3 regions of the Fontibacillus forbon genome follow, and region 1 is predicted to be linked to each of the others. Evidence: riboswitches for the same ligand, from Rfam matches in the RefSeq annotation. Region 1 holds a riboswitch; each other region holds the start of a gene.

Region 1 (7,999 bases):
TATCGTAACCGGCCAGAGCGCGGATGTGTTTGCGCCTAAGGCTCAGGTGACCAGAGCCGAATTCGTTTCGCTCCTCGTCCGTGCATTAGGGCTTGAAAAAAGCACGGGCGGTGAAGTACGGTTCAGCGACGTTTCGGACAGCAGCTGGTATCATAACGATGTTCAAACCGCTGTGGCTAAAGGCTTCGTAACCGGATATAGCGATCAGAGCTTTGCTCCGGATCAAGCTATTACACGCGCGGAAATGGCGGTCATTTTGTCCAGAGTGCTGGAGAGTCTGGGAAATAAGGATCTGGCGGTTGAGCAAGCATCCGGATTTGCCGACGACGAAGCCATCCAGGATTGGGCCAAAAAAGCGGTGGCCCAGGTTGCCGGGCTTGGCCTGATGCAGGGCAGAGGCGATAACCGCTTTGAAGCGGACGCCTTAACAACCCGTGCGGAGGCGGCCGTAGTGATTTACCGGATTTTCAAGAACTATACCAAGTAAGCCTGAAGTATATAACCAGCTGCCGGTCCATAATCCGGCGGCTGGTTTTTCGTGTGGCTGGAAATATCACTGATATTGCCTCGGCAAAGATGTTATGATTTTCGCAACTGAATTGCAGCAGCGAGGTGATGGCTTGGAATCGGTGACCTATTCGTTATATGGCAGTGATGCAACAGGAACGGATAAGTATTATGAGGATGTGGCACGAATCACGGATGAGGTGATCCGCAGGCTGGAGAAAGAAGCGGCAGTGAGTCAGTTTAGCCGCTATGTTGCGATCCGGCAGAGCGATAGCGGAGATCCGCTTATTCATGGATTGGAATTTTTAATGCTGGGCGTGCTTTGGATCAGTTACGGCAGCCGGGCGGCATTCCTTCATAAATACGGAGGCAAAATGCTGGCTGGGGTTTACAGCTGGAAGACCAGAGGTGGCCGCATCAGAACCCTTATCGAACGAATCAAAGGGATGTTGAATCCCTTTCTCCTGCGGGGCACGCAGCAGATAGATCCGAAAGTGAGCGTGAACCGGTTCGCTGATCTGATCGGCTGGCTTCAAGCCACCGGCGAGTTTGAGCAGGAAAGCCGCAGAATGGCCGAGTGGCTTGCTTTCTTGAAAAGCAAATCCCGGGAAGACGGCAGACGAACTCTAAACCAGGCGGTCGACTTGGGGAAATGGTTTGAAGCCCGAAGCCGGGACGCCTTGGGACGATACACAGTTCATGTGGAGCGGTACATCGACCAGCACGCTCAGCGTCTCAAATGGAAAGAAAACATGATCTTTTGTACCCGTGGCCGGGTGGAATATCATCTCAATATGGTCGGTGCGGAAATGATGAACCGGGCGTTTAGGGAGAATTTTTTGAATACGGAACAAAAGAGAGTGCTCCTTCCGATCTGCATGCGGCAAAAAGGAGAGTCAGGCTGTAAAGCTGTTGCAACGGATAACGGTTATGTTTGCCGGAGCTGCAGCAAGGACTGTCAGGTCAAACTCATCACTGACCTCGGTAAGAAACATGGCTTTCAAGTGTTCATCATTCCGCACGCATCGACGGCTTTCGGCCGGCAGCATATTCAACCAGGGAAGGTCGGCATCGTCGGCGTGGCATGTATCCTCAACCTCATATCCGGCGGATATCAGGCCAAACGACTGGGATATGAACCGCAATGCGTGCTTCTGAATAATAGCGGCTGCATCAAGCATTGGCATGAGACCGGATTGGTTACGGACATCGATCTGAGCAGATTACTAAATCGTATGCAATAAAACAAAGAACCTTCAATTCCGCGCCGGGCGGATTGAAGGTTCTTTTATTAAACCCGTTCTTATCGAGGAGTTACGGCATCCTTGTCATCCGTAACGATGATGACTTCAGCGTTGGTCATGCCAGGCAACGAGCGGGTCATCATCGGCGAATGGTAGGCGACGATCTTCGTGCCGGCTCTCAAAGCCGTGTCTCCGCCCAACGTCGGGATGATTACCGTTTCTTCAGTGATATTCAAGATTACATCATTGTCCGTCGAATCGTCCGAACCGACATTGACATAGATTTTACCGTCCGAAGTCAGCTCGGAAGCCTTAACCGTTCCAACTACTTTTGGAGCTTCCGCGGCTTGCACTACGATCTTATCCGCATGGGATTGAGCCGGGTAAATCATGGTCATGATTTCAGGATAGTATGCCTTAACGCGCAGATCCGTTTTCAGGTCATCTTTCGTCAGCACTTTCCCGCTTTCATCCAGAATTTGCGTGCTTTCATCCACGGTCAGAATAATGTAGTTGGTACCGCCCTGTTCCAGCGAATTACCGATTACGGTGATTTTGTTGTCCGCAATATTCGTAATGACTCCGTTCGTACCGGGTGCCTCCTCACTAGGCGTTTGCGTTTCCCCTTCCGCACTTTCCGTGTTTACAACAACATAGTTTGTCGTTGATTGAGCAGGGAGGCTCATCATTACGGCCGGGCCGTAGAAAGCTCTAACCGTCATTCCGGCTTTAATGTCGGCCGCCGTTACGGTTTTGCCGTTTTGATCCACAAGCTGGGCTTTATCGGCAAAATGCAGAACGATGCTGTCTTCGATGCCGGAGTACAATTCGGTTCCCTTAACTAAAATGCCGTTATCTCTAACTTCGGTTACCGTGCCGTCGATCGCCGCAAAATTTTGGTCCTGAACGACCAGCGTCAAAGCGGTTCCGCGGGCTGGCAAGCTCTTGGTAATGTTTGGGCTATAGAAAGCTTTAACGGCTTTCTTTTCATCCACGATCGTTTTCAGAGCAACTTTTTTGCCTTTGGAGTCAACGATTTTGGTATCTTTCGTGATGGATAAAATAATTTCGCTTTGGTCGGTTTGTGACAATCCGCGACCTGTGACGGTGATGAATTTACCGGTTTGATCATTGACGAAGTCGGTGATCTGTCCCAACGTGCCCGGAACTACTTTGGCCTGGTTCAGAATCAGAGCTCCCGGATGAGGGGTAGTCGCTGGCGGCACATCTTGCGCGAATGCGGCCAACGGGATAGCGGTCATAGCCAATAGGGATGCTGTAGCGATTGCTTTGTTCATCTTTTTCATCGAGTAAGTCCTCCTGCATGTTGGTTAGTTAGTGTGATTCTCTTTGGCTGTTCTCATATACCCCAGACGGGATATCCGCCGAAATGTTGCACAAGCCGTGTATTCATTTCTAAAATAGGAGGATAAGACCAATAGAGTGGGGGGAAATCCATGACCTTGCAGCAACTGAAATATGTCATCGAGGTCGCGGGCCGCGGCTCCATGAATGAGGCGGCCAAGCGGCTGTTCATCTCCCAGCCCAGTCTATCCAACGCAATCCGGGATTTGGAGGAAGAGATTCGGATCACGATATTTGAACGTACCAATAAGGGGATTACCTTGACGAACGAAGGCTCCGAGTTTTTAAGCTACGCCCGTCAGGTCGTTGAGCAGGCCGAACTTTTGGAGAACCGCTACCTGAACGGCAAGCTTCCTCCGCAGCACTTTTCGGTGTCCACCCAGCACTACGCATTTGCCGTAAATGCCTTTGTTAATCTGGTACGGGAATACGGGCATGAAGAATACGAGTTGGCGTTGCGGGAGACGAAAACGTATGAAATCATCGAGGACGTGAAGTCACGGCGAAGCGAGATCGGTATTCTTTATTTGAACGATTTCAATGCCAAAGTCATCAACAAGTTGTTAAAAGATGCCGGCCTCCAGTTCAATAGTTTATTCGTGGCTAAGCCGCATATTTTCATCAGCATCCAAAATCCGCTTGCCAAGCAAGCGATCGTCACGATTGATCAATTGCAGGAATATCCCTATTTATCGTTCGACCAGGGGGAATACAATTCATTTCATTTTTCCGAGGAAATCCTCAGTACCCTGTCCCATCCGAAAAGCATCCGGGTTAACGACCGGGCGACGCTGTTCAATTTGCTGATCGGGCTGAACGGATACACGATTTCTACGGGGGTTCTCAGTTCGGATTTAAACGGGAACGAGATTATCCCGGTTCCGCTTGATTGTGGCGAAAATATCAATGTCGGATGGATTTGCCACAAAAATGCGGCGCTCTCCAAATTGGCGCTGGCTTATGTTCAGGCTTTGGAGGAGTCGGTGGAAAGCACGAAGGGTTGAAATGACCATATCGCAAAACGGCCCAACGACTCAAGGTTGAATAATTCCAAAACATGGATTATCAAAACAGCTAATATGGATTAGAATTGCTATTAGAAACCCAGAAACGGAAGGGTGTCATGCAGCATGAAGAACAAGCCGGCTGGAAAGCCGGAGAGGGGCTGAAGACCCGGGTGGGGAAAAGAGATGGATCCGCAGCGGGTGCTGCCGGAATATCCGCGGCCCCAGATGGCAAGGAACGAGTGGATGAGTCTGAACGGATTATAGCTGTTGTTCGTAGACAATAAATGCCACCAGTTATTCGGTACATTTACGGGAAAAGCCGTACTGGACGACGGGCGGGTTATCAAAATTGAGAACTTGGTAGCTTTTATCGGACATGCGGTGAACAACTGGTGATGGGAAAGCGCCGCCTTCACGGAGAGATCTGTCATGGTTAGCCTGGGGATTAAAGGGTTTAACATATAAATATGGAATTATTATAAAAAACCTAATTTTTATGTCCAGAGATGAAGGGTGACTTCGGATGACCGTTCTAAAAGAGATAATTCTCCAGTTGTTTTTTGCGCTGATGCCCTTTCTGATGTTTAATGTTTACTACCGGGATCAGCCCCGGAACTTTACGAAGAAGTTTATAGTCATCACTAGCGTAATCAGTCTGTTTCTTTCCATGACCTTCGGAGCGAGTGCGGTGAGCGGGTACTTATTTGACATCCGGTACGTCATAGTCTTCTTTGGACTTATCTTCGGCGGCTTGCAGACAGGGATCATTCTGATTTTGGAGTTTGTGCTGTACCGTTTGTATCTGGGCGGTGACGGAACAGGCGTAGCGATGCTGCTAATGACCATTATTTTTCCCTTGTCCCTACTTCTCCGGAAGCTTTATCTGAATTCGCGGCGGAAGATGCCCGTTATTTTATTGGCCGGCTCCGTTTTCTCCCTCATTTCACTTCTTCTTGTGTACTTGCATAATCCCAATTCATTTGAAGACAATTTAATGTTTCATATTATCGTTATTCCGGTTCAAAATTTTTTCGGTAACTGGTTACTGATCTCGTTATTTCAAAAGGCGGTCATCGAAAAGAAAGTTGTTATCAATTATGCGCAAAATGAAAAGGTGGAAATGATCAGCCAGGTTGCGGCATCATTGGTCCATGAAGTGCGGAATCCGCTAACGGCCGTGAAGGGGTTCTTAAAGCTGATCCGTGAGTCTGCCCTGGAACGGGACCGTGTTCACCGTTACATCGACATTTGCGTAAGCGAATTGGAACGTACCGAATATATTCTCTCCGAATATCTTTCCATGTCAAAACCCTTAAAGGATCATCAGGAACCGACGGATTTGCGTCATCTTCTACAGGTTACTATGGAGGTAATGCGTCCCTATGCGAATATGCACAATGTCGGGTTGGATGGCCAATACGCTGCCGGACCCGTCTGGATTTTGGCAAATCCCGAGAAAACCAAACAAGTGCTTATGAACTTGATAAAAAATGCGATTGAAGCCTGCTACGAAATCCCGGGCGGAAAGGTTTCCCTGGATCTTACGGCTGCGGGCGGCAAAGCTACCCTGATCATTGAGGACAATGGAATCGGGATGACGGAGGATCAGATCGAACGGCTCGGCTCCGTCTTTTTCTCCACCAAATCGAAGGGAACGGGGCTGGGGCTGTCCTTCTCGTACCAGGCGATTCAGGCGATGGGAGGCACGGTATCCTTGAAAAGCGTTCATCGGGCGGGAACCCGGTTTACGATCAAGCTACCTCTGTCCGAACAGGCGGCGGGCTAATTATCTGTTCCGAAAATGGGCCTAAAAAGGCCCGCTCCGGCATATCCATGGATATAGAGGAGCGTGAGAAGCTTGGACAAGATCGTGGAACGATATTATCAAGTGAAGCAAAGCCAAAAGGAGCTGGAAGAAGAGCTTACGGAGCTGCGGCAGGCCATTCTGGACTATTGCCGGGAGCGGGAGACGGTGAATCTGGACCTTGGCACCCATGTGGTGAAGCTTGTTTCCCAGAACCGCAGGGAATACGATGAGCAGAAACTGTACGAGGCACTGCCGGACCTGGAGCTTTGGCGCATGCTATCCAAACCGGATTCCGCCAAAATCGCGAGCCTGGTGAAATTGAACGTGATCGCAGAAGAGAAAATCAAGAATACCTATACGCTTAAACCCGTAATGGTGTTGCAGGTCGATAAGAAGTAAAGAAGCAGGAAACGCATTGCTAGGCCTTGAAATTTCAAAACGTTTGACAGATCTTGTAAACCTGAGTACAGTTATAAACAATAGAATAGGAAGTCCACTAGGGGAGCCGTGTTCGGCTGAGACAAGAATCAATCTTGGACCCTTTGAACCTGATCTAGTTCGTACTAGCGTAGGAAAGTGGAGCCGGCCTTTTACATCTTCATGCAGATTGGTTGTTTAGTTCACGCAGATGAAGCCGCTCCGTTTCCGGGGCGGCTTTTTTGGTGCTTATTGGGCTCCATAATAACGAATGTACGGACCCGCTAGCGGTACTTTCGGTTCTTAATGTCATTTATTCAATCGGAGGTGGGAAAGGTGAGTTTCTCTGAAGAGCTTCGCCGTGAGGCGGACGGCTTGTTCCAGGCAATCTTTGAACATCCTTTTGTACGGGGCATCGCGGAAGGAAGGCTGAGCCGGGAACAGTTGATCCATTACGTCAAACAGGATTACGAATATTTGAATGCCTATATGCGGATTTACGGCATTGCGATTTCAAAATGCTCACGACGCGAGGACATCGCGATGTTTCAAGAGCAGATCCATTTTATTTTGCATAGCGAGGTTCATCCGCATCAAAATTTCTGCACGGCTGCCGGGGTGACTTACGAGGCATTGCAGGGTTATCCGTTAGCGCCGTCCGCACACCATTACATCCGGCATATGCTGACCGTTGCTCATGAAGGCAGCCTTGGTGAAATTATGGCGGTGCTGCTGCCGTGTCCCTGGACGTATATGGAAATCGGTCAAACCTTGATGGAGGAAGTACGCCCCGATGATTCGCATCCGTTCTGCGACTGGATCTCGTTTTACGGAGATCAGGCAGGCGATGCTACAACAAAAATGCGGATGCAAGTGGATGCGTGGGCGGAAGCGGCTACCGCTGCTGAACGTGCGCGGATGAGGGAACATTTTATGCATAGCTGTCAATTGGAGTATATGTTTTGGGACATGGCTTATAAGCAGGAGGTATGGCCGGTTCCGATGCAGGCAGCGGTGCTGTGAGCTTAAATCTTTGACGCAATATTAAAGCTAAGTGAGAGGTGGATGAACATGAGTATGCTGGAAAAAGAGTTGTCTTTTCTCCTAACGAAAATGCAAAAAGCAAAACCGCTGGTTCATAACATGACCAATGTGGTTGTAACCAATTTTACGGCAAACGGGCTTTATGCGCTGGGCGCCTCGCCGGTGATGGCCTATGCTCCCGAAGAGGTTGCCGATATGGCCAAAGTTGCGGGAGCTCTGGTACTGAATATCGGAACTTTGACCGCCGAACTGGTGGACGCGATGGTGATAGCCGGGCTCTCCGCCAACGCAAACGGGGTGCCGGTGTTACTTGATCCCGTTGGGGCGGGAGCAACCCGGTTCCGGACGGAATCCGCGCTGAGGATATTACGAGACGTCAAGATTTCGCTGGTACGCGGCAATGCGGCGGAAATTGCCCATCTCGTCGGTGAAGCCCGCGAGATCAAGGGCGTGGACGCCGGGGAGAGCGGAAGCTACGACAATGCCGTTCTGGCCGTACGGGCCGCGAAGGAACTGGGAACCGTCGTAGCCATTACCGGGCGCGAAGATGTTATCACCGACGGCAAGCTGTGCCGGGTGATCAGCGGCGGAGACGCGCTGATGACTCA
Region 2 (7,999 bases), on a different contig from region 1:
AAGCGGATATCGGCAGCATTGATGTGGATTTAACGGATTTGCCGGACGTTGATCTGGAAACGAAGGCCGATGTCGGCGATATCAGCGGAGCCCCGAAAGGCAAAAGCCAGCGGGGAAGCGGCGGGCCGCTTCTGTCGCTTGAAACATCCGTAGGGTCCATCACCGTAAATTAACGGTAACGGACCTTCCGTCAGGTCTTATTTGGAACGGGGAAAGAAGACGCCAAGCGGTTCGCCCATCTTAACCTTCTGGCCGACGGCGCGTTCCGGGGAGGGCGCAAACGTGCCGCTTTCGGTCAGGAGAACGACGGTGGAACCGAATTCGAAATAGGCGAGGTCATCGCCCTGATTCCAGCGGGTGGCTTTGGCATCGGTATAGCGGATGCTGCTTACGTTCATAGCGCCCACCTTCACCACGGCGATTTCCCCGCGTCCGTGCTTTAGATACGTAATGAGCCGCTCGTTGCGGCTAAGCACGTTTTTCATCTGTCTCATGGCAAAATCATGGACAGGATAAACCTTGCCCTTGATATGTTCGCTTTCAAGCAGCGTGCCGGCGGCCGGAGCATGGATACGATGGTAATCGGTCGGACTCAGGTAGAGGACGAAGGCGTATCCGTGCAAATAGCTCTGCATGCGCGGCGAATCGTTAAGCAACTCCTGCAGGGTGTAATCCTGTCCTTTGACGTTCAAGATCGTGCCGGAGCGGATTTCCCCCATAAAAGTAATGAGCGCATCCACCGGACTAATCAGTCCGTCGTCACTCTGATGGACCGGACGCATGCCGCTCTTCAATTTGCGCGTGAAAAATTCGTTTAAGGTACGGTATTCTTTCAGTTCCTTCTCTGCCTCGTGCAGAGGTATGCCGTATGATTTTGCGAACCAAGGAATCATATAGCGGCTCGCTTGCGAATGCGAGAACCGGCCCATAAGTTTGGAAATCCATTTCCGGGAGGTCAGTTCCGTCATCCATTTCATCCAGTTTGCGGCCAAATCGTATCCCCCTAACACCATGATCAACGGGACAAAGATCCCTTTTCCACTTCCGCTAATATTGACATAGAATAGTTCCGAAATCAATAACGAAAGTGCTTTCACTATTTTTTGCTTGATTATTTGGAAAGATCTAGAGTATATTAATTCCAATCGCATATGGGATACGGGGGCTTGAGTGAATCAGGCTGAGATGGCAGCATATCCCGCTGCAGACCGTTAATCTGAACTGGATAATGCCAGCGTAGAGAATCTAACGTCCGGAATGTATGTATGTTGTTTATTGCACATGCATTCTCCCGTGGACCTAGTAACCGTCTGAGCCTATTCAGCCGGTTTTTTGTTGCGTCCAAAAATAGTTGGTCTAGAGGAGGAGTTATTATGCAAGAGATCACCAATCAAAAGGATCAAAGCAGTCAGCCAGGTCAGTCAGGCCATTCAGGTCCGTCGGATCGGCCAAGTCAACGGAATCAGCAAACGGAATCTCATTCTCCGGCTCTTCCGAAAAGAGGCCTGAAACTGAGCGACATCCTGGTGACGGTGCTGGTGTCGCTAGTACTCGGCGTGGTTTATCATTTCTGGAGTTCGGTATACAATCTGTTCTCCCCGTTATTCCCTCAAGCCGATGAACTGGTGTACGGGATGTGGTTTATAGCTCCGACGCTCGTGTTCCTTCTGATTCGCAAACCTGGCGTAGCTTTACTTGCCGAAGTGGCGGCCGCCCATGTGGAAATTTTGTTCGGCAGCGAGTGGGGGGTTCAACTGGTGCTCTACAGCGTGCTTCAGGGGTTGGGCGCAGAGCTTGTATTTGCTTGTTTCCGGTACCGCAAGTTTTCGCCTTCCGTGGCCGCTTTGGCGGGAGTTGCGGCTGCGGCGGGATCGATTATTCCGGATATTTATTACGGCTATGTGGCCGATTACGAGACCTGGCTGTTGATCGCCAAATATGCAATGCGAGCCGTCAGCTCTGCCTTGATTGCGGGTTATCTTGCCTATGCTTTGGCCAAGGCGGTGGAAGCCACCGGCGTTACCTCACTGCTTCGCCCCGTAGCTGCAAAGGATTACGCGGCTCTGGACGATTGATGCCATGAGCAGTTTACCGTTTAATGCTACAACTTGGGGAACAGGCGAGGGAATAAACGATAGGCCCCAACCCGCTGCCGCGGTGCAAGATTTGCGGCTGAAATTTCCGGGATACGATACCTTCGTGTTTAAGGATCTCTCTTTTGAAGTGCTGCGCGGGGAGAAGCTGTTGCTTCTCGGGCCGAGCGGCTGCGGGAAGTCGACGCTGCTGCAGGTGCTTGCCGGTATCATCCCGGGGCTTGTTGAAGTCCCCCTGAGATGCTCGGGGCAAATCCTCCCTTCTTCCTGGGGAATGCTGTTTCAGGATCCCGACACTCAATTTTGTATGCCCTATGTCGATGAGGAACTGGCTTTTGTTCTGGAAAACCGGGGAGTCCCCAGAGAGGAAATGCTTCCCCGAATGCAGGAGGCACTGAATCAGGTAGGACTTCGCTTGGAGGCGGTTCATCAACCGATTGAATCGCTGTCCCAAGGTATGAAGCAGCGGCTGGCTCTAGCCTCCATATTGCTTATGGATCCTGAAGTTTTGCTGCTTGACGAACCCTCAGCCTTGTTGGACCCTGAAGGGCGGAAGCAGATTTGGGAAGCCGTACGGCAGGTAGCCGAACACCGGACATTGATTATTGTCGAACACCGCATTGAGGAACTGCTTGAATTGGGCCTGGTGGACAGAGTCGCCTTGTTCGGACCCCAGGGACAATTACTGGGGCAAGGAGATCCGGATGAACTGTTTCCCCGATTCCAACAGGAGCTTGAAGCGTATGGAATCTGGCATCCCGGTGTCTGGAACCGGTTCCGGGCGACCTCAGGCGTAAAGGAACAGCCAATGCGTTTGGAGCAGACGGAGCATCCGGATGACTCGAACCACCCGAACCACCCGAACTATCTGGAGCATCTGGAGCAGCAACCTCTCATCGAACTTTCCGGCCTTCGAGGCTTCCGCCGGAGCCGGCCTGTCATTCAAGTGGACCGGGCCGAGGTGTACCCCGGAGAATTTATCGCTGTTACGGGTCCTAACGGAGCGGGAAAAAGCTCGCTGCTGCTAGCCCTGATGGGTCTGCTTCCTACGGAAGGGGAATATGGTTTGTGCGGAACCCGGACCGGCGGGAGAAAGCACCGGAAACGCCGGGTGCAGACCGCGAGAGAGGTCATTGGTTTCGTTTTTCAGAACCCGGAATTCCAGTTTGTCGAGAATGAGGTGGAGAAGGAGATTGCTTTTTCACTGCGTGAAGAGGGTGTCTCACCGGATGAGATCAATCGGCGGGTAGAGCAGGCACTCGATCAATTTGGCCTCGCCGGAATGGGACGGCGCCATCCGTACCAGTTGTCGCTTGGACAAAAGCGGAGGCTAAGCGTGGCGGGAGCCGCGGTTACGGGGAAATCCATCCTGCTGCTTGATGAGCCTACGTTTGGACAGGATGCGGTGAATACGTTCGCGATTTTGAATTTATGCGAGGAATTGAGATCCGGGGGGACGGCCATCATTATGGTGACCCATGAAGAGCAAATTGCGGAGATGATGGCGACCCGCAGATGGGAAGTCAGGGACGGGGTAATGACCGACCGCGGTTTGACGGAACGGGGGACCGGCATTGCCCGGGGGAAGTCGCGTGAATATTGTGGCAACCTGGTGACGGTATGAAGGGACTGTTGATGCCTTCCTACCGGACCTGGATGCACCGCGCCAATCCGGTGTTCAAGCTGGTTGCCGTAATTTTGCTGTTCCTCCTCGGTTTATTTACGCATGAGATTGATTTTATGTTTTACCAGGCGGCCGTGTTCACGTTGCTGCTGTTTTGGCTCAGCGGATACGCCTTTTGGAAAGTGCTGCTCATCGTATTGTCCTTTGCTCTTGTGTTTATTTCTTCTTCTTCGACGATGATTTTGTTCGGTAAGGGGGATCACGTCTGGTGGCATTGGGGGCTGATCACCATTACGGAAGAAAGCTTTTACCGGGGTCTCCACATCGGATTTAAATCGGTGACCTTTGCGGCGGAAGGCCTGCTGTTCGTCCTGACGACATCCTCCGTGGAGTTGTTTTATGCCTTGATGCAAAAAGCCAAGCTTCCTCCCAAATTTGCCTACAGTTTTATGGCCTCCGTCCGGCTGCTCCCGATGGTATGGGAGGAGTTCCAAATCCGCCGGAATGCGCTCCGTATTAGAGGGGCTCGGAGGATAAAGGGGCCGCGGGGATGGATCACGGGAATCAAACTGTATGCGGTTCCTCTGCTGTCCCAAAGCATCCGGAGAGCGCATCGCGTAGCGGTTGCGATGGAGACGAAGGCTTTTGACGGGAATGGCCGCAGGACGTACTATTATCACTCCGTCTTTTCGAGGTACGATCTGCTGATTGCATTGCTCCTAGTTGCGGCGGTTGTTTCCGCTATTGTGTTAAGCGGCATGTTTCCGCTGTATTCCGTCGCGGATGTAAGATATTTGCGTTAAAAACCAAAACGGCTGCCCCTTGGACGGAGTGCAGCCGTTTTTCTTTTGAAGCCAAAGATTCACTGCATTTTCCCCAAATAGGGAGGAACCGGGGAAGGTTGTTCTACCAGATAGCGGGCAAACGCCATCGGTTGACGATAGGTTTCTTTCCAGGTTTCGTTCATTTCGGCTTTGCGGAATCCGTAGCGCTGATCCCTGCCGTTGCATTCTATGAAGTAAGGGTGGCCGTTCGGAGTCAGGCCGATATCCAGTCCGAGATCGCCAAGCAGCGGCAGGCAGGAAGATAACCGTCTTGCAATAGCCAGCGCCAGCGCCTCTACATGGGATAGGATGACGGGAACGAGATGAGGGGGCAAGGCTTCGGTTAACAACGCTGGTGCGGGATAGGCTCCGCCGCCTTTGGCCACGTTGGAGATAAAGCTGCCCGGCGGTGCGGCTTTGGCGAACAGGCCTGTGACTCCCCATCTTCCGGTCAGCCCGCGCTGTACCGTAACGCGGAGATCGATCGGGCGATGATTGAATTCCGCCAGCGGAATCCGTTCTTGAAGAAGATATGGCACGCGCTGCAGGAGCCGTCGCAACCAAGGCGGAGGTTCCTCTTTTCTTAACCGCACGGCGCTTCCGGCTTCCTTTCCTTTGGAAGCGGGGAACTGGATCTCCCAATAATTATCGCGCAGAACCAGCCTCATGATTCCTTGGCCCACCGAGCCGCGGACCGGCTTTAGAATAAGGTCCTGATGCCGTGCCATCATTTCCTGCAGGGAAGCCCAGGAAGCGGGGGCGGTCTCGGGTAAATAAACCCGTAGCGAGTGATCGCCCCATAACAAATTGTGGATGTAATCTTTTCCGTATCGGTTGTTTACGTTAAAAATCTTCTTTCCTTGCGAGCTGAGCGCCTGAATTTTTTTGCGGGCCGCAGGGTCGGTATACAATGCCCGGTTATGAATCACGGACGGAATCGGCATGAGCGTCTTAACGTAGTCACGTCCGTCATAGATATAGACGATGCATTTGTTTTGCTTCAGATCCATATCCCCCAAACGAAGAAAACAGGGAGTTAATCCGTATCTTCGCGCGGCTTCCTCATAGTTGGCTAGCGACTCCTGACCGGTCTTTCGCCGGGGGATTCCCCTGTACATACTGGAATTAAGCAGAATACCGACATGGTTCTGTCCCATAGGTGTCTCTCCTCCTCGATACGGCTTCTTCATTACTTTATGTGGACCGGGGCGGAAGGCGTGGACGACTGTTCTGCTTCAGCCGCCTGTTTTGGGATTCCCTGTGCGGGAGAGCTGCCCGAAGGCGGCAGGCCATTCGTCACCCTTGCTGCCGTGAAGCCGTATATTTAAGGAAATAAGCAATGAGGCAGGCAAGACACCGCCTGAACTTATCCGCTCTCAACGCAAAGGAGGAATAGGCATGACTGCGCCAAAGGTGGCGGTCGTTACCCCGGGATCCTTCGTTATCCCTTCAGGGCGAAGCAGCTCGGTGGAACGGGTGGTGGAGAAAGTATGCCCGCTCGCCGCAAAGAGACTGGATATCCGTATTTACGGTGTTGCCGATGGCCGTCTTCCGACAGTAGGGACGGTTTCCGGCATCCCCTGTTACCGCTTGCCCGGCGGGCGGCATTATTTTCATTCCATTGTGCGTCATCTTCGGCTCTGGAGACCGGACACGGTTGAAGTTCATAACCGGCCTCTGCTTGCGCATCAAATAAAAAGCCGGCTTCCTAAGACCCGTGTATGTTTGAACCTTCATTCGACCACGTTTCTCGTTCATTCCCGCAGATCTCCTAATGAGATGTCCAGGATGCTGGGGTCGCCCGACGGACTGATCGTCAACAGCGTATATTTAAAAGAAGAGATTCAGAGAAGATTTCCATTCTTGAAGACCCGGATTGAGGTAAATCCGCTCGGGGTCAGCCTGGATGATTTTAGCCCGCGATGGACGCCGGCAGGGGAAGCCATGCGTTTGGCCAGACTAGCCGATCTAGGTTGGAGCGGCCGGAAAATCGTACTGTTCGTCGGGCGGCTTCTCCCGTCCAAGGGAGTTCATCATCTGCTGAACGTGTGGGGGGAGATTTTAAGCCGGGAGCCTGAAGCTATGCTTCTGATTGTCGGCAGCGCCTTCTACGGAAGCGACAGGGATACTCTTTACTCGAGGGGGTTGAAAAAAAGGGCGGAACCGTTTGGTGACCGGGTTCTATTTTTGCCGTTTGTGCCCTACCCCAAAGTGGCGAACTGGTACAATCTGGCCGATGTGGCCGTTGTCCCTTCCGCCGAGGGGGAAGCGTTCGGACTCGTTAATGCGGAAGCCATGGCTTCCGCGGTGCCCATAATCGCTACGGCTGCCGGGGGAATCCCGGAAATTGTGGCTGACGGACGCTCAGGCTTTCTGATACCGGCAGGAGATCCGGAGCAGCAGTTAACACACAGGTTGCTGCATCTTCTGGAGCATGAGGAAGTTCGCCGGAAAATGGGGGAGAACGGCCGGCAACTCGCCAGATCTCAATTCCGGTGGGAGCATACTGCGGAACGCTGGGTCGCGCTAATGAAACAACGCTAATGCCTGCCAGGTATACGTCCATTTTAGAATGTTGTTATGCATTGTCCGGTCTGCGCTATCAATAACATTATAGTTTCAGGGATTCCCGCAAAGTGCTTGTATGAGCTTCGGAGGCGAAGCTACGCTTTGCGGTTTTTTTGTGTCTACCCCAGGAAAAGGGGCTGTACGTTTGCCGTTGCAACCCCCCGGAATCTTCATACACTGAGGTATATGCTCAGTATATTCAGGGAACTGGGAGGTGGTAGGCATGATCCGAAAGCGAAAAACCCAGGTCCGCCCCTATAGAAAAAAAATCGCCCGGAAAAAGATAGTGAAGCGGCTCACCAATCATCCCGATCCCCTGGTTTCTATCATTATTCCGGCTATGAACGAGAAGACTACGCTTCCGGCCGTGCTGCGCGAAGCAGGCCGGGTGCACCCGCGAAGCGAGACGATCGTCGTGGCGAACGGTTCGACCGACGGAACGCCAACGATCGCGGCAAAACGAGGAGCCAAAGTGATTCATTCCGCGGATCCGCTTGGCCACGACGTGGGACGAAGCCTGGGTGCGCAAGCCGCAAAGGGCCGCGTGCTGCTGTTTATCGATGCGGATATGGTCATCCCGGCCAAGGAACTTCGGCCCTTTGTCGAGGCCGTATTGACCGGAACCGATGTGGCGCTGAACGGATACTCCGGACCGGTAGGCAAGCGGGACACTCATCCGGTCGTCGTTGCCAAGCATGTACTGAATGCGTGGCTGGCCCGGACCGATCTGCAAGGGGCGTCCATGACGGCAGTGCCTCATGCGCTAAGCCGCCGGGCACTGAATGAAGTCGGCCCGGCGGCGCTGGAAGTTCCTCCGCTGGCTCAGGCGATGGCCGTCGTCCGGGGGATGAACGTCAGGACGGCGCATACCGTATCCGTCGGCAAACTGA
Region 3 (7,999 bases), on a different contig from region 1:
CGTTTGCCTTCTCGAGCTGTTTGCCGGATTGCAAGAGCTGCTTATGCTGGTCCGAGAGCCGGATAAACAGCCGGTTCACCTCGTTAACTACCGAGCATAGCACCACCGTTGCGGCGATAACCGAATTGATTCTGGCCAGATACCAGCCTAGACTGTAACGATTTCCCGCAAACAGCGTGAGGAGAATATCGAACAACAGAGCAAGCAAGGCTATGGAAATCCACAGATGCAGTACGCCGCGTCCGCGGAAGCGGACCGCCACCATCAGAAGCGCGGCCAGATTAATGAGCCCTACGACTGGACCGACACCGGAAGCCAACACATTCCAGTACCCTTCCGATTCAACCAGCACCGGAAACAAATGACTCCACGAAGTAGACAATTTGAACAATAAAAATACAACCATAAAAGTAAGTACTAAGCTCAATGCCGCGTACGCTGAAATTTCACTTTTGGATGAAATCGGCTTAGGGAACCGCTTCCCTACATATAAATATAACAAAATTCCAACGGGAAATCCCCCGTGCCAATAAATCCACAGCCAGGCCGCCGTCTGGTTGTCGGCCCCTAGCATTCCTTCCTCCGAGAACACTCCCGGAAAAGACAGGATGTGCAATGCAGTAATTAACCCCGTAAAGAGATAGGTGCAGGACATCACCAGGAGAGACGGAACCCCGGAAGCACGATATTGGTTAAACAAAATAAAGGCGGTTAACAGATCGCCAAAAATAAACCAGGAAATAAAAATCGGCAGAAAAGGCCCGAAGGCAGGAAGGGCTTTCATTCCAAAAGGAAGCGCCGCCGCGGATATTATTACTATGAGAAGGGCGAGCAGCAGAGCGAATCTCCTCTGGCTCTTGCTGGAGGGGATTTCAAGAATCTGGGATCCCACCTTGAAGTTACTATACACGGGGAATTCCCTCCTATTGTTTGCAGTAGCATCGTTGTCCATAATATTTCAAAGATATTAGATTTCACAATTTGATGCAATCCTTTTCTACGAGTTACTCATTCCCGAAATCAAAAAAGCTGCCCGGAGTGCTGAATGCAGCACCCTAGGCAGCTTTACTATTATTCTAAGGCAGGCCCGGATCGGTTAACGATCCGCTTTCATGGAGTTGGTGTTAATGAGTTGCGGAAGCATCTTTGTTTCTTTAACCATTTCAGAGGAACACAGCGGACATACCGGAATGTAATCAAACGCAAAGTTATCCCTCATCCATCCGTTGCAATCCTCGCTCATGCAAGACCATACCGGCGTGTTCTCCTCAGGAATTTCTTCTATCGTTTTTTTACGGTAGTTCATGATTACCTCCTATAGTGTTCTTTTGCTCAGGCGAACTGTATTCATAAAAAAACAAAAACTGCCCTTAACGCACGCGTTAAGAGCAGTTATGCCTGCATTACAGTTTTACGACGTTCTCGGCTTGCGGTCCGCGGTTGCCTTGAACAACGTTGAATTGTACACGTTGGCCTTCGTCAAGCGTTTTGAAGCCTTCGCCTGTGATTGCGCTGAAATGAACGAAAACGTCATTTCCGCCTTCAACTTCGATAAAACCGAAGCCTTTTTCAGCGTTGAACCATTTTACTGTTCCTGTTTCCATGAAAGATTACCTCCTGTTTAAAGATTAACATGCTCCTTTTTTACATAAAAAAATTCACATATTGAAAAAAGTTCATTTTTAGAAATTGACACTCTTTTCAATATCTGAATATCACTTCTCAAAACTTCAATTGTTTTCATTATACTCCGCCGGGAAGTAAAAAGCAAATCAAAAACCAACCTCTTGCTGGACATAAAATTGATGCCGGACTATAATAACTAGTGTAATCCGCAGTTTATAGTTCAGGGGAGCTGGAAATCGGCCGGCTGAGATTGTGTCCCGCAAAGACACTGACCCTTTAACCTGATCTGGGTAATGCCAGCGTAGGAAGAATGTTTAGCATGGACATATTTATTCATTGCCATGAACCTACGCGTCCCGATCCGGGGCGCTTTTTTTGTATCCTCATCCCCCGGGACGCTGTCGCCATTCAGAATCGCTTCAGGACATGAACGAACGAGAAACTGCGGAAATTCATTATCCGAAAAGGAGAGAATTTCTGTGAAGCAACCAAAATGGACACTACTCTTGTTGTGCGGAATGCTCTTGACAGTCCTAACGGCCTGCGGCCAAAACAACGAAAAAGCAAACAACCCTGCCGGAAACGAACCCGCAGCCTCCGACAAAGAAATCCACGCTACATTAAAGAACGTAAAAGTCGTCCTGGACTGGAGTCCCAACACGAACCACACCGGACTTTATGCAGCCAAGGAACAGGGTTTCTACAAGGAGGAAGGCCTGAATGTCGATATCGTCCTCCCGGGATCCGGCGGTGCGGACGCTATGGTCGCCTCGGGTGAAGTTCCTTTCGGCGTCAGTTACCAGGAGAGCGTGACCCAGGGCCGAACCCAAGGCGTCCCGCTCGTATCGATCGCCGCAGTGATTCAGCATAACACCTCCGGCTTTGCGGCTCCGGTAGACCGGGGCATCAAATCCCCTAAAGATTATGAGGGCAAAACCTACGGCGGCTGGGGCTCTCCCGTGGAAGAAGCGATCCTGAAGTCGGTAATGGATCTTTCCGGAGCCGATGTGAGCAAAGTGAAATTCATTAATATGGGTGAAGCCGACTATTTCACGGCGGTTAAGCGGGACATCGATTTCGCCTGGATTTTTTATGCCTGGACAGGCATCGAGGCCGAACTGCGCGGCGAACCGCTGGACATGCAATATGTTAAAGACTATTCGGATAAACTGGATTATTATACCCCGGTCCTGGTCACGAATGAAAAAACGATCGAAAGTGACCCAGAGCTCGTTAAAGCCTTTTTGCGTGCCACGTCGAAAGGTTATCAGTATGCAATTGACCATCCGGAAGAATCGGCGGACATCCTGCTGAAGGCCGTTCCCGAATTGGACAAGGATTTGGTCGTGGCCAGCCAGAAATGGCTTAGCCCGAAATATCAGGACGATGCCGTACGCTGGGGCGAGCAAAAACGCGAAGTCTGGCAAAATTACTCGGATTGGATGCATGAACGCAAGCTGATCGAAACACCGCTCGACACCGACAAAGCCTTTACGAATGATTTTTTGCCTGAGCAATAAGAAGCCATGCCATTCCTAATCTAAATTGAGAGGATGAACTACAACCATGCCAAACGCACTTTTAAGCATTCAGATTATACCGAAAACGCCGAACGGCGAAGACGTAATCCCTTATGTCGACCGTGCCATCGAGGTTATTCAGGCATCCGGGGTCAAGTACCAGGTCAATCCGCTGGAAACGACGATGGAAGGCGATCTGGAGGAACTGCTGGCCATCGTCAAGCAGATGAACGAAGCGGTAATGGAATTCGGCAGCACGGGGATCATCTCGCAAATCAAAATTTCTTACAATCCCAAGGGCGTCAGTATGGACAAGCTGACCGAGAAATATCGTCCATGAAACTCCGCCAGCTTTGGAACAGCGTATGGCCGCCCTTAGTGGCGGTCATCCTGTTTCTGATCCTTTGGCAAGCCGCGACCTCGCTTTTTCATATTGAAAAGTGGATCCTCCCGAGTCCCGCCGATATCGCCAAGGAAGCATCGGCCGGCGCCGCCGGCTTGTGGGAGCACACCTTGGCTACGCTGCGCCTTTTGCTGATGGGATTCGCTATCGGTACGGCTTTCGGACTGCTCGTGGCCTTTGCGCTGCATATTGTCCCGTTCCTGAAATCATCGCTCTATCCTTTGATTATCCTTAGCCAAAACGTGCCGACGATCGCACTCGCTCCCTTGCTCATGATCTGGTTCGGGTTCGGCATTCTTCCGAAAATCATCGTGATCACGCTCGTCTGCTTTTTTCCGGTAGCCGTGGCGGCGATGGACGGGCTAAGCCGGGCCGACCGCGTCATGCTGGATTATATGAGAATGGCCGGGGCCTCCAAAGCCCAGATCTTCACCAAGCTGGAGATTCCGCACGCGCTTCCCTCCATTCTGTCGGGGGTCAAGATTGCGGCTACATACAGCGTTATGGGCGCGGTCATCGCCGAATGGATCGGTGCCGACAAAGGCATCGGTTACTACATGATGCTGCAGAAGTCTTCCTTTCGCACGGACAAAATTTTTCTCGCCATCGCCATTATCGTCACCATCAGCCTGGCCATGTTCGGGCTAATCGCTCTGCTGGAAAAATGGCTGATCCGTTATAAACCGGCGAAGGACGACAAATAGAAGGGAGGTTTTTGACTATCATGCATACGGAATCATCCCCTATCTCCCCTCCGGCATCATTGGAAATTCGGGGAATCAGCCTGGCCTTTCGCGAACGCCGCCAACATCTGCCGGTGCTGAACGACGTTTCATTATCTCTCCCCGCCGGTAAATTCGTTTCCATTATCGGCCCTTCCGGTTGCGGCAAGAGCACGCTCTTTCATGTGATCGGCGGTTTACTGAAGCCGGACCGGGGAACCATCCTTATGGGAGGAGAGAACGTTACCGGCCAGCGCGGGCTCATCAGCTACGTGCCGCAAAAGCCGGCCCTGTTCCCCTGGCGGAACACGCTGGACAATGTGTTGCTTGCCCGTGAAATTACAGGCGGAGCAAGTGAGGCTGCGCGCGAAGAAGCACGCGCATGGATGAACCGGGCCGGGCTGGGCGGCTTTGAGAAAGCTTTCCCGCACATGCTGTCGGGAGGCATGCAACAGCGGGCCTCCTTTCTTCGGGGACTGCTCGCACCGCAGGAAGTGATCTGTCTTGATGAGCCGTTCAGCTCTCTGGACGAATTGACGCGGAGCGACATGCAGCGCTGGCTGCTCGATCTTTGGGAGGACAGCCGCCGGTCGGTGATTCTCATCACGCACAGTGTCGATGAGGCGCTGATTCTGTCCGATACGATCTATTTGTTATCGGGCCGACCGGCCACCGTGCTTCACCGGGTGGATGTGCCTTTTGCCCGGCCCCGGCGAGAAGACCTGACGGAGGATCCCGGCTTCTTGGAGCTTAAACGTGAGATCGGAGCGCGGATGAAAGAAGAACAACGCAAAAAGCCAATCTGACAGGCGGTTCCTCCGCCTGCCGGATTGGCTTCTTAAACATGGATAAGCGTTATTTACAATGAATAAATATCCAATGTCTGTTCAGGCAGTATCATCATGGCATGAACGACCTCCGGATCAAACTGGGTGCCTGCATGGCGAATCAGCTCCAGTCTGGCCTCGCTCAATTTGATTCTCCGGCGGTAAATTTTGTTCGAGGTCATCGAGTCAAAGGCATCGATGACCGCACAAATCCGGGCTCCAAGCGGTATTTCTTCCTCGCTTAGCCCCTCGGGATAGCCCCTTCCGTCCCACCGCTCATGATGATATCTTACAATGTCGACAATTTCCTGCCCGAATCCGGGATTGCTTTCCGCCATACGTGCTCCGATGACCGCATGGTGCTTGAGCATTTCCCATTGCTCATTCGTCAAAGGATCGCGCTGGGTGATAAGCTCGCGCGGAATAAGCGTTTTGCCGATATCATGCAAAAAGCAGCCTCTGACCAATTGCTCGGTTTGCTGCTCCGATAATCCCAGCGGTACCGCTATCTTCTCGGCCAGCATGGCTACTCTTGAAGAATGATAATAAATTTCCGGATGTACGTCCCGCAACGCCTTAAGCCATTGTCCGGCATCCGGATCCTGGTCCAGTTTCAGTTGTCCTATTTCAATTCTTGAAGCAACCACCGGCCCCTGCCTCCTAATGCCCAAGTCTGACTACATTTGCAAATTCCGAAAGCGCAAAAATTGGTAGTTTTGTAATGGAACTCTTTAACATTATAGGTCAAAAGTTATGAAAATGCATAGGGATATTTGACGAATTTTGGTGAATTCAAAGAGATCCTTGAGGAAATATACCTAAGCAGAAGGAGTGAAACAACCTTATGAACCCCCGTATCAAGTCTAATTCGGATTCCTTCTTCCCTTTGATCGACGCTCATATCCATCTCGATCACTACGAGGAAGAAGCCAGACACCGGATCCTGCAAAATGCAGAGGAATACGGATTAAATGCATTGATCGGCGTGTCGATGAATCTGGCTTCCTCTCAAACCAATCTGGAGCTGGCGGCACAATATCCTGGGCTCGTTATTCCGGCATTCGGCTACCATCCCGAACAGTCTGTGCCTTCTCCCGAGGAAACGCGAGCGTTGCTGGATTGGATGAAATCTCAAGCTTCCAGCATGGCTGCCGTAGGCGAAATCGGGCTGCCTTATTACAACAGGCTAGAGGCGGAGAAGCAAGGCAAGCCCTTTGACCTTGAGCCTTATATCGCCTTACTGAATCAGCTTCTGGAGCTTGCGAAGAACCTTGGCAAACCCGTAGTACTTCATGCCGTCTATGAAGACGCAGACCTGGTTTGCGATCTCTTGGAACGTCATGGAATCGGGCAAGCTCATTTTCACTGGTTCAAGGGTTCGCAGCACACCGTGCGCCGCATGGCGGAGCGCGGTTATTACGTCTCCTTCACCCCGGACCTGGTCTACGAGCCGGAAATCATGGAACTGGCACGCAGCTATCCCGCTGACCTCGTCATGGCGGAGACCGACGGCCCTTGGCCATTCGAAGGTCCCTTTGCCGGGCAGGCTACCCATCCCGCCATGGTCCGTGACGTCGCGGCGGCATGGGCCCGGCTGCACGGGTTAACTCATGAGGAAGGATGCCATATCCTGTTTAACAACGCCCGGCGATTCTACGGCCTTTAACGGAGGCCCTGCTACAGGAAGGCAGCCTGCGGGTTTGCGGCCGCAGTTCCTTTCCGGTTTTGCGGATTCGAGTGCAGTTCACTGACTGGGAACCGCGGTGTCCACCACTAGCCATGAACTGAACTTCGTACTGCCGTTTGTGGCCAAGGTAACTACGAATTGCGGCTGCGAATTTTTGATACAGGCTAGACTATGGACTATAGGCTTGAGGCTTTGGCTTTTGGGCTATGGGCGGCGAGCCCTCGCCGGTTCTAACGGACATGAGAGACGTTATTCTCCGTACTGTGACCTTATTGAGCCGAATTCTGCCTAATTAAGGTCTCTGGTGTCCGTTAGCTTATAAAAAAGCGAAATTTGAGGTTATTAACGTCTCCCATGTCCGTTAGAGCAGAGCGCATCACGTCGGCTACGACGCAAATTTAGCGTTGAGGCCAGCTTGTCGCCCTGTCAACAGCTCCTATTGACAATGGACTTCTCAAATGCAATAATTTGATAATCATCTAATTAGCGTAACGTCAAATCATTTTGCCAGGAGGATGCCTCATGCAATTAGACCGTCTAGTCCACTTTCATAAAACGATTGGCGACGTCACCCGCATCCGGATCATCGCTTTACTTAAGAACGGGCCGCTTCACGGACAGGCACTGGCCGGCAAACTGGGCGTCTCGCCTCCCACCATCACCCATCATATGACCAAATTGCGTGAAGCCGACCTGATTTTTGAACGCCGGGACAAAAACACGATCTATTTCTATTTGAATGAAAAGAGCCTTTCCTTACAGGCTCAGGCCATATTGAACATCGGAACGAACCCCGAGTCCGAATCCGGCAATGACAGCAATGCTGCGAATGAGAAGGCCTTGGAAAAAATGGCGGTCATCCGCAATTTCTTCACCAAAGACGGGATGCTGAAGCATTTGCCTGCGCAGTTAAAGAAAAAGCGGTTTGTCCTCGAGCATCTGGTGCAAGGTTTGGAGCCGCATAAGAAATACACCGAGAAAGAAATCAACGAATACATTAAAAAATACCACGGAGATTTTGCCACGATCCGCCGCGAGTTCATTATGCATCATTATATGTACCGGGAAAACGGGATCTATGAACTGAATCCGCCGGAACTGTGGGGAAGATCCTGATCTGATCGTCCATAATATCATACCGCGGGAAGAAGGGAACACGGTTTTATGCCGGCTTCCCTCTTTTTTCGGTCAACTAATTAGATGATCATAAAATT

What was found. A riboswitch is a leader RNA that binds a small molecule or an ion and turns the genes downstream of it on or off. The one in region 1 is predicted to bind thiamine pyrophosphate.
Region 2: it holds a riboswitch for thiamine pyrophosphate, as region 1 does, so the genes downstream of both, ACLB09_RS21690 (ECF transporter S component) here and tenA (thiaminase II) in region 1, are expected to answer to the same signal.
Region 3: it holds a riboswitch for thiamine pyrophosphate, as region 1 does, so the genes downstream of both, ACLB09_RS17075 (ABC transporter substrate-binding protein) here and tenA (thiaminase II) in region 1, are expected to answer to the same signal.

What each region holds. Positions count from the first base shown of each region.
Region 1 is NZ_JBKGFV010000005.1:183,785-191,783, forward strand. It holds gene ACLB09_RS19715 (S8 family serine peptidase) at 1-487, shown strand, start outside; gene ACLB09_RS19720 (DUF116 domain-containing protein) at 630-1,751, shown strand; gene ACLB09_RS19725 (peptidase) at 1,811-3,058, opposite strand; gene ACLB09_RS19730 (LysR family transcriptional regulator) at 3,209-4,120, shown strand; gene ACLB09_RS19735 (hypothetical protein) at 4,213-4,404, opposite strand; gene ACLB09_RS19740 (DUF2804 family protein) at 4,391-4,519, shown strand; gene ACLB09_RS19745 (ATP-binding protein) at 4,647-5,909, shown strand; gene ACLB09_RS19750 (hypothetical protein) at 5,982-6,329, shown strand; TPP riboswitch at 6,419-6,522, shown strand; gene tenA (thiaminase II) at 6,684-7,370, shown strand; gene thiM (hydroxyethylthiazole kinase) at 7,419-7,999, shown strand, end outside.
Region 2 is NZ_JBKGFV010000006.1:115,729-123,727, reverse strand. It holds gene ACLB09_RS21700 (DUF4097 family beta strand repeat-containing protein) at 1-173, shown strand, start outside; gene asd (archaetidylserine decarboxylase) at 198-992, opposite strand; TPP riboswitch at 1,149-1,260, shown strand; gene ACLB09_RS21690 (ECF transporter S component) at 1,374-2,075, shown strand; gene ACLB09_RS21685 (ABC transporter ATP-binding protein) at 2,080-3,717, shown strand; gene ACLB09_RS21680 (energy-coupling factor transporter transmembrane component T family protein) at 3,714-4,520, shown strand; gene ACLB09_RS21675 (YheC/YheD family endospore coat-associated protein) at 4,580-5,698, opposite strand; gene ACLB09_RS21670 (glycosyltransferase family 4 protein) at 5,940-7,085, shown strand; gene ACLB09_RS21665 (glycosyltransferase family 2 protein) at 7,333-7,999, shown strand, end outside.
Region 3 is NZ_JBKGFV010000004.1:279,351-287,349, forward strand. It holds gene ACLB09_RS17060 (sensor domain-containing diguanylate cyclase) at 1-910, opposite strand, end outside; gene ACLB09_RS17065 (cold-shock protein) at 1,097-1,306, opposite strand; gene ACLB09_RS17070 (cold-shock protein) at 1,404-1,604, opposite strand; TPP riboswitch at 1,839-1,951, shown strand; gene ACLB09_RS17075 (ABC transporter substrate-binding protein) at 2,145-3,146, shown strand; gene ACLB09_RS17080 (MTH1187 family thiamine-binding protein) at 3,193-3,486, shown strand; gene ACLB09_RS17085 (ABC transporter permease) at 3,483-4,253, shown strand; gene ACLB09_RS17090 (ABC transporter ATP-binding protein) at 4,274-5,077, shown strand; gene ACLB09_RS17095 (HD-GYP domain-containing protein) at 5,131-5,745, opposite strand; gene ACLB09_RS17100 (TatD family hydrolase) at 5,943-6,764, shown strand; gene ACLB09_RS17105 (DUF2087 domain-containing protein) at 7,308-7,901, shown strand.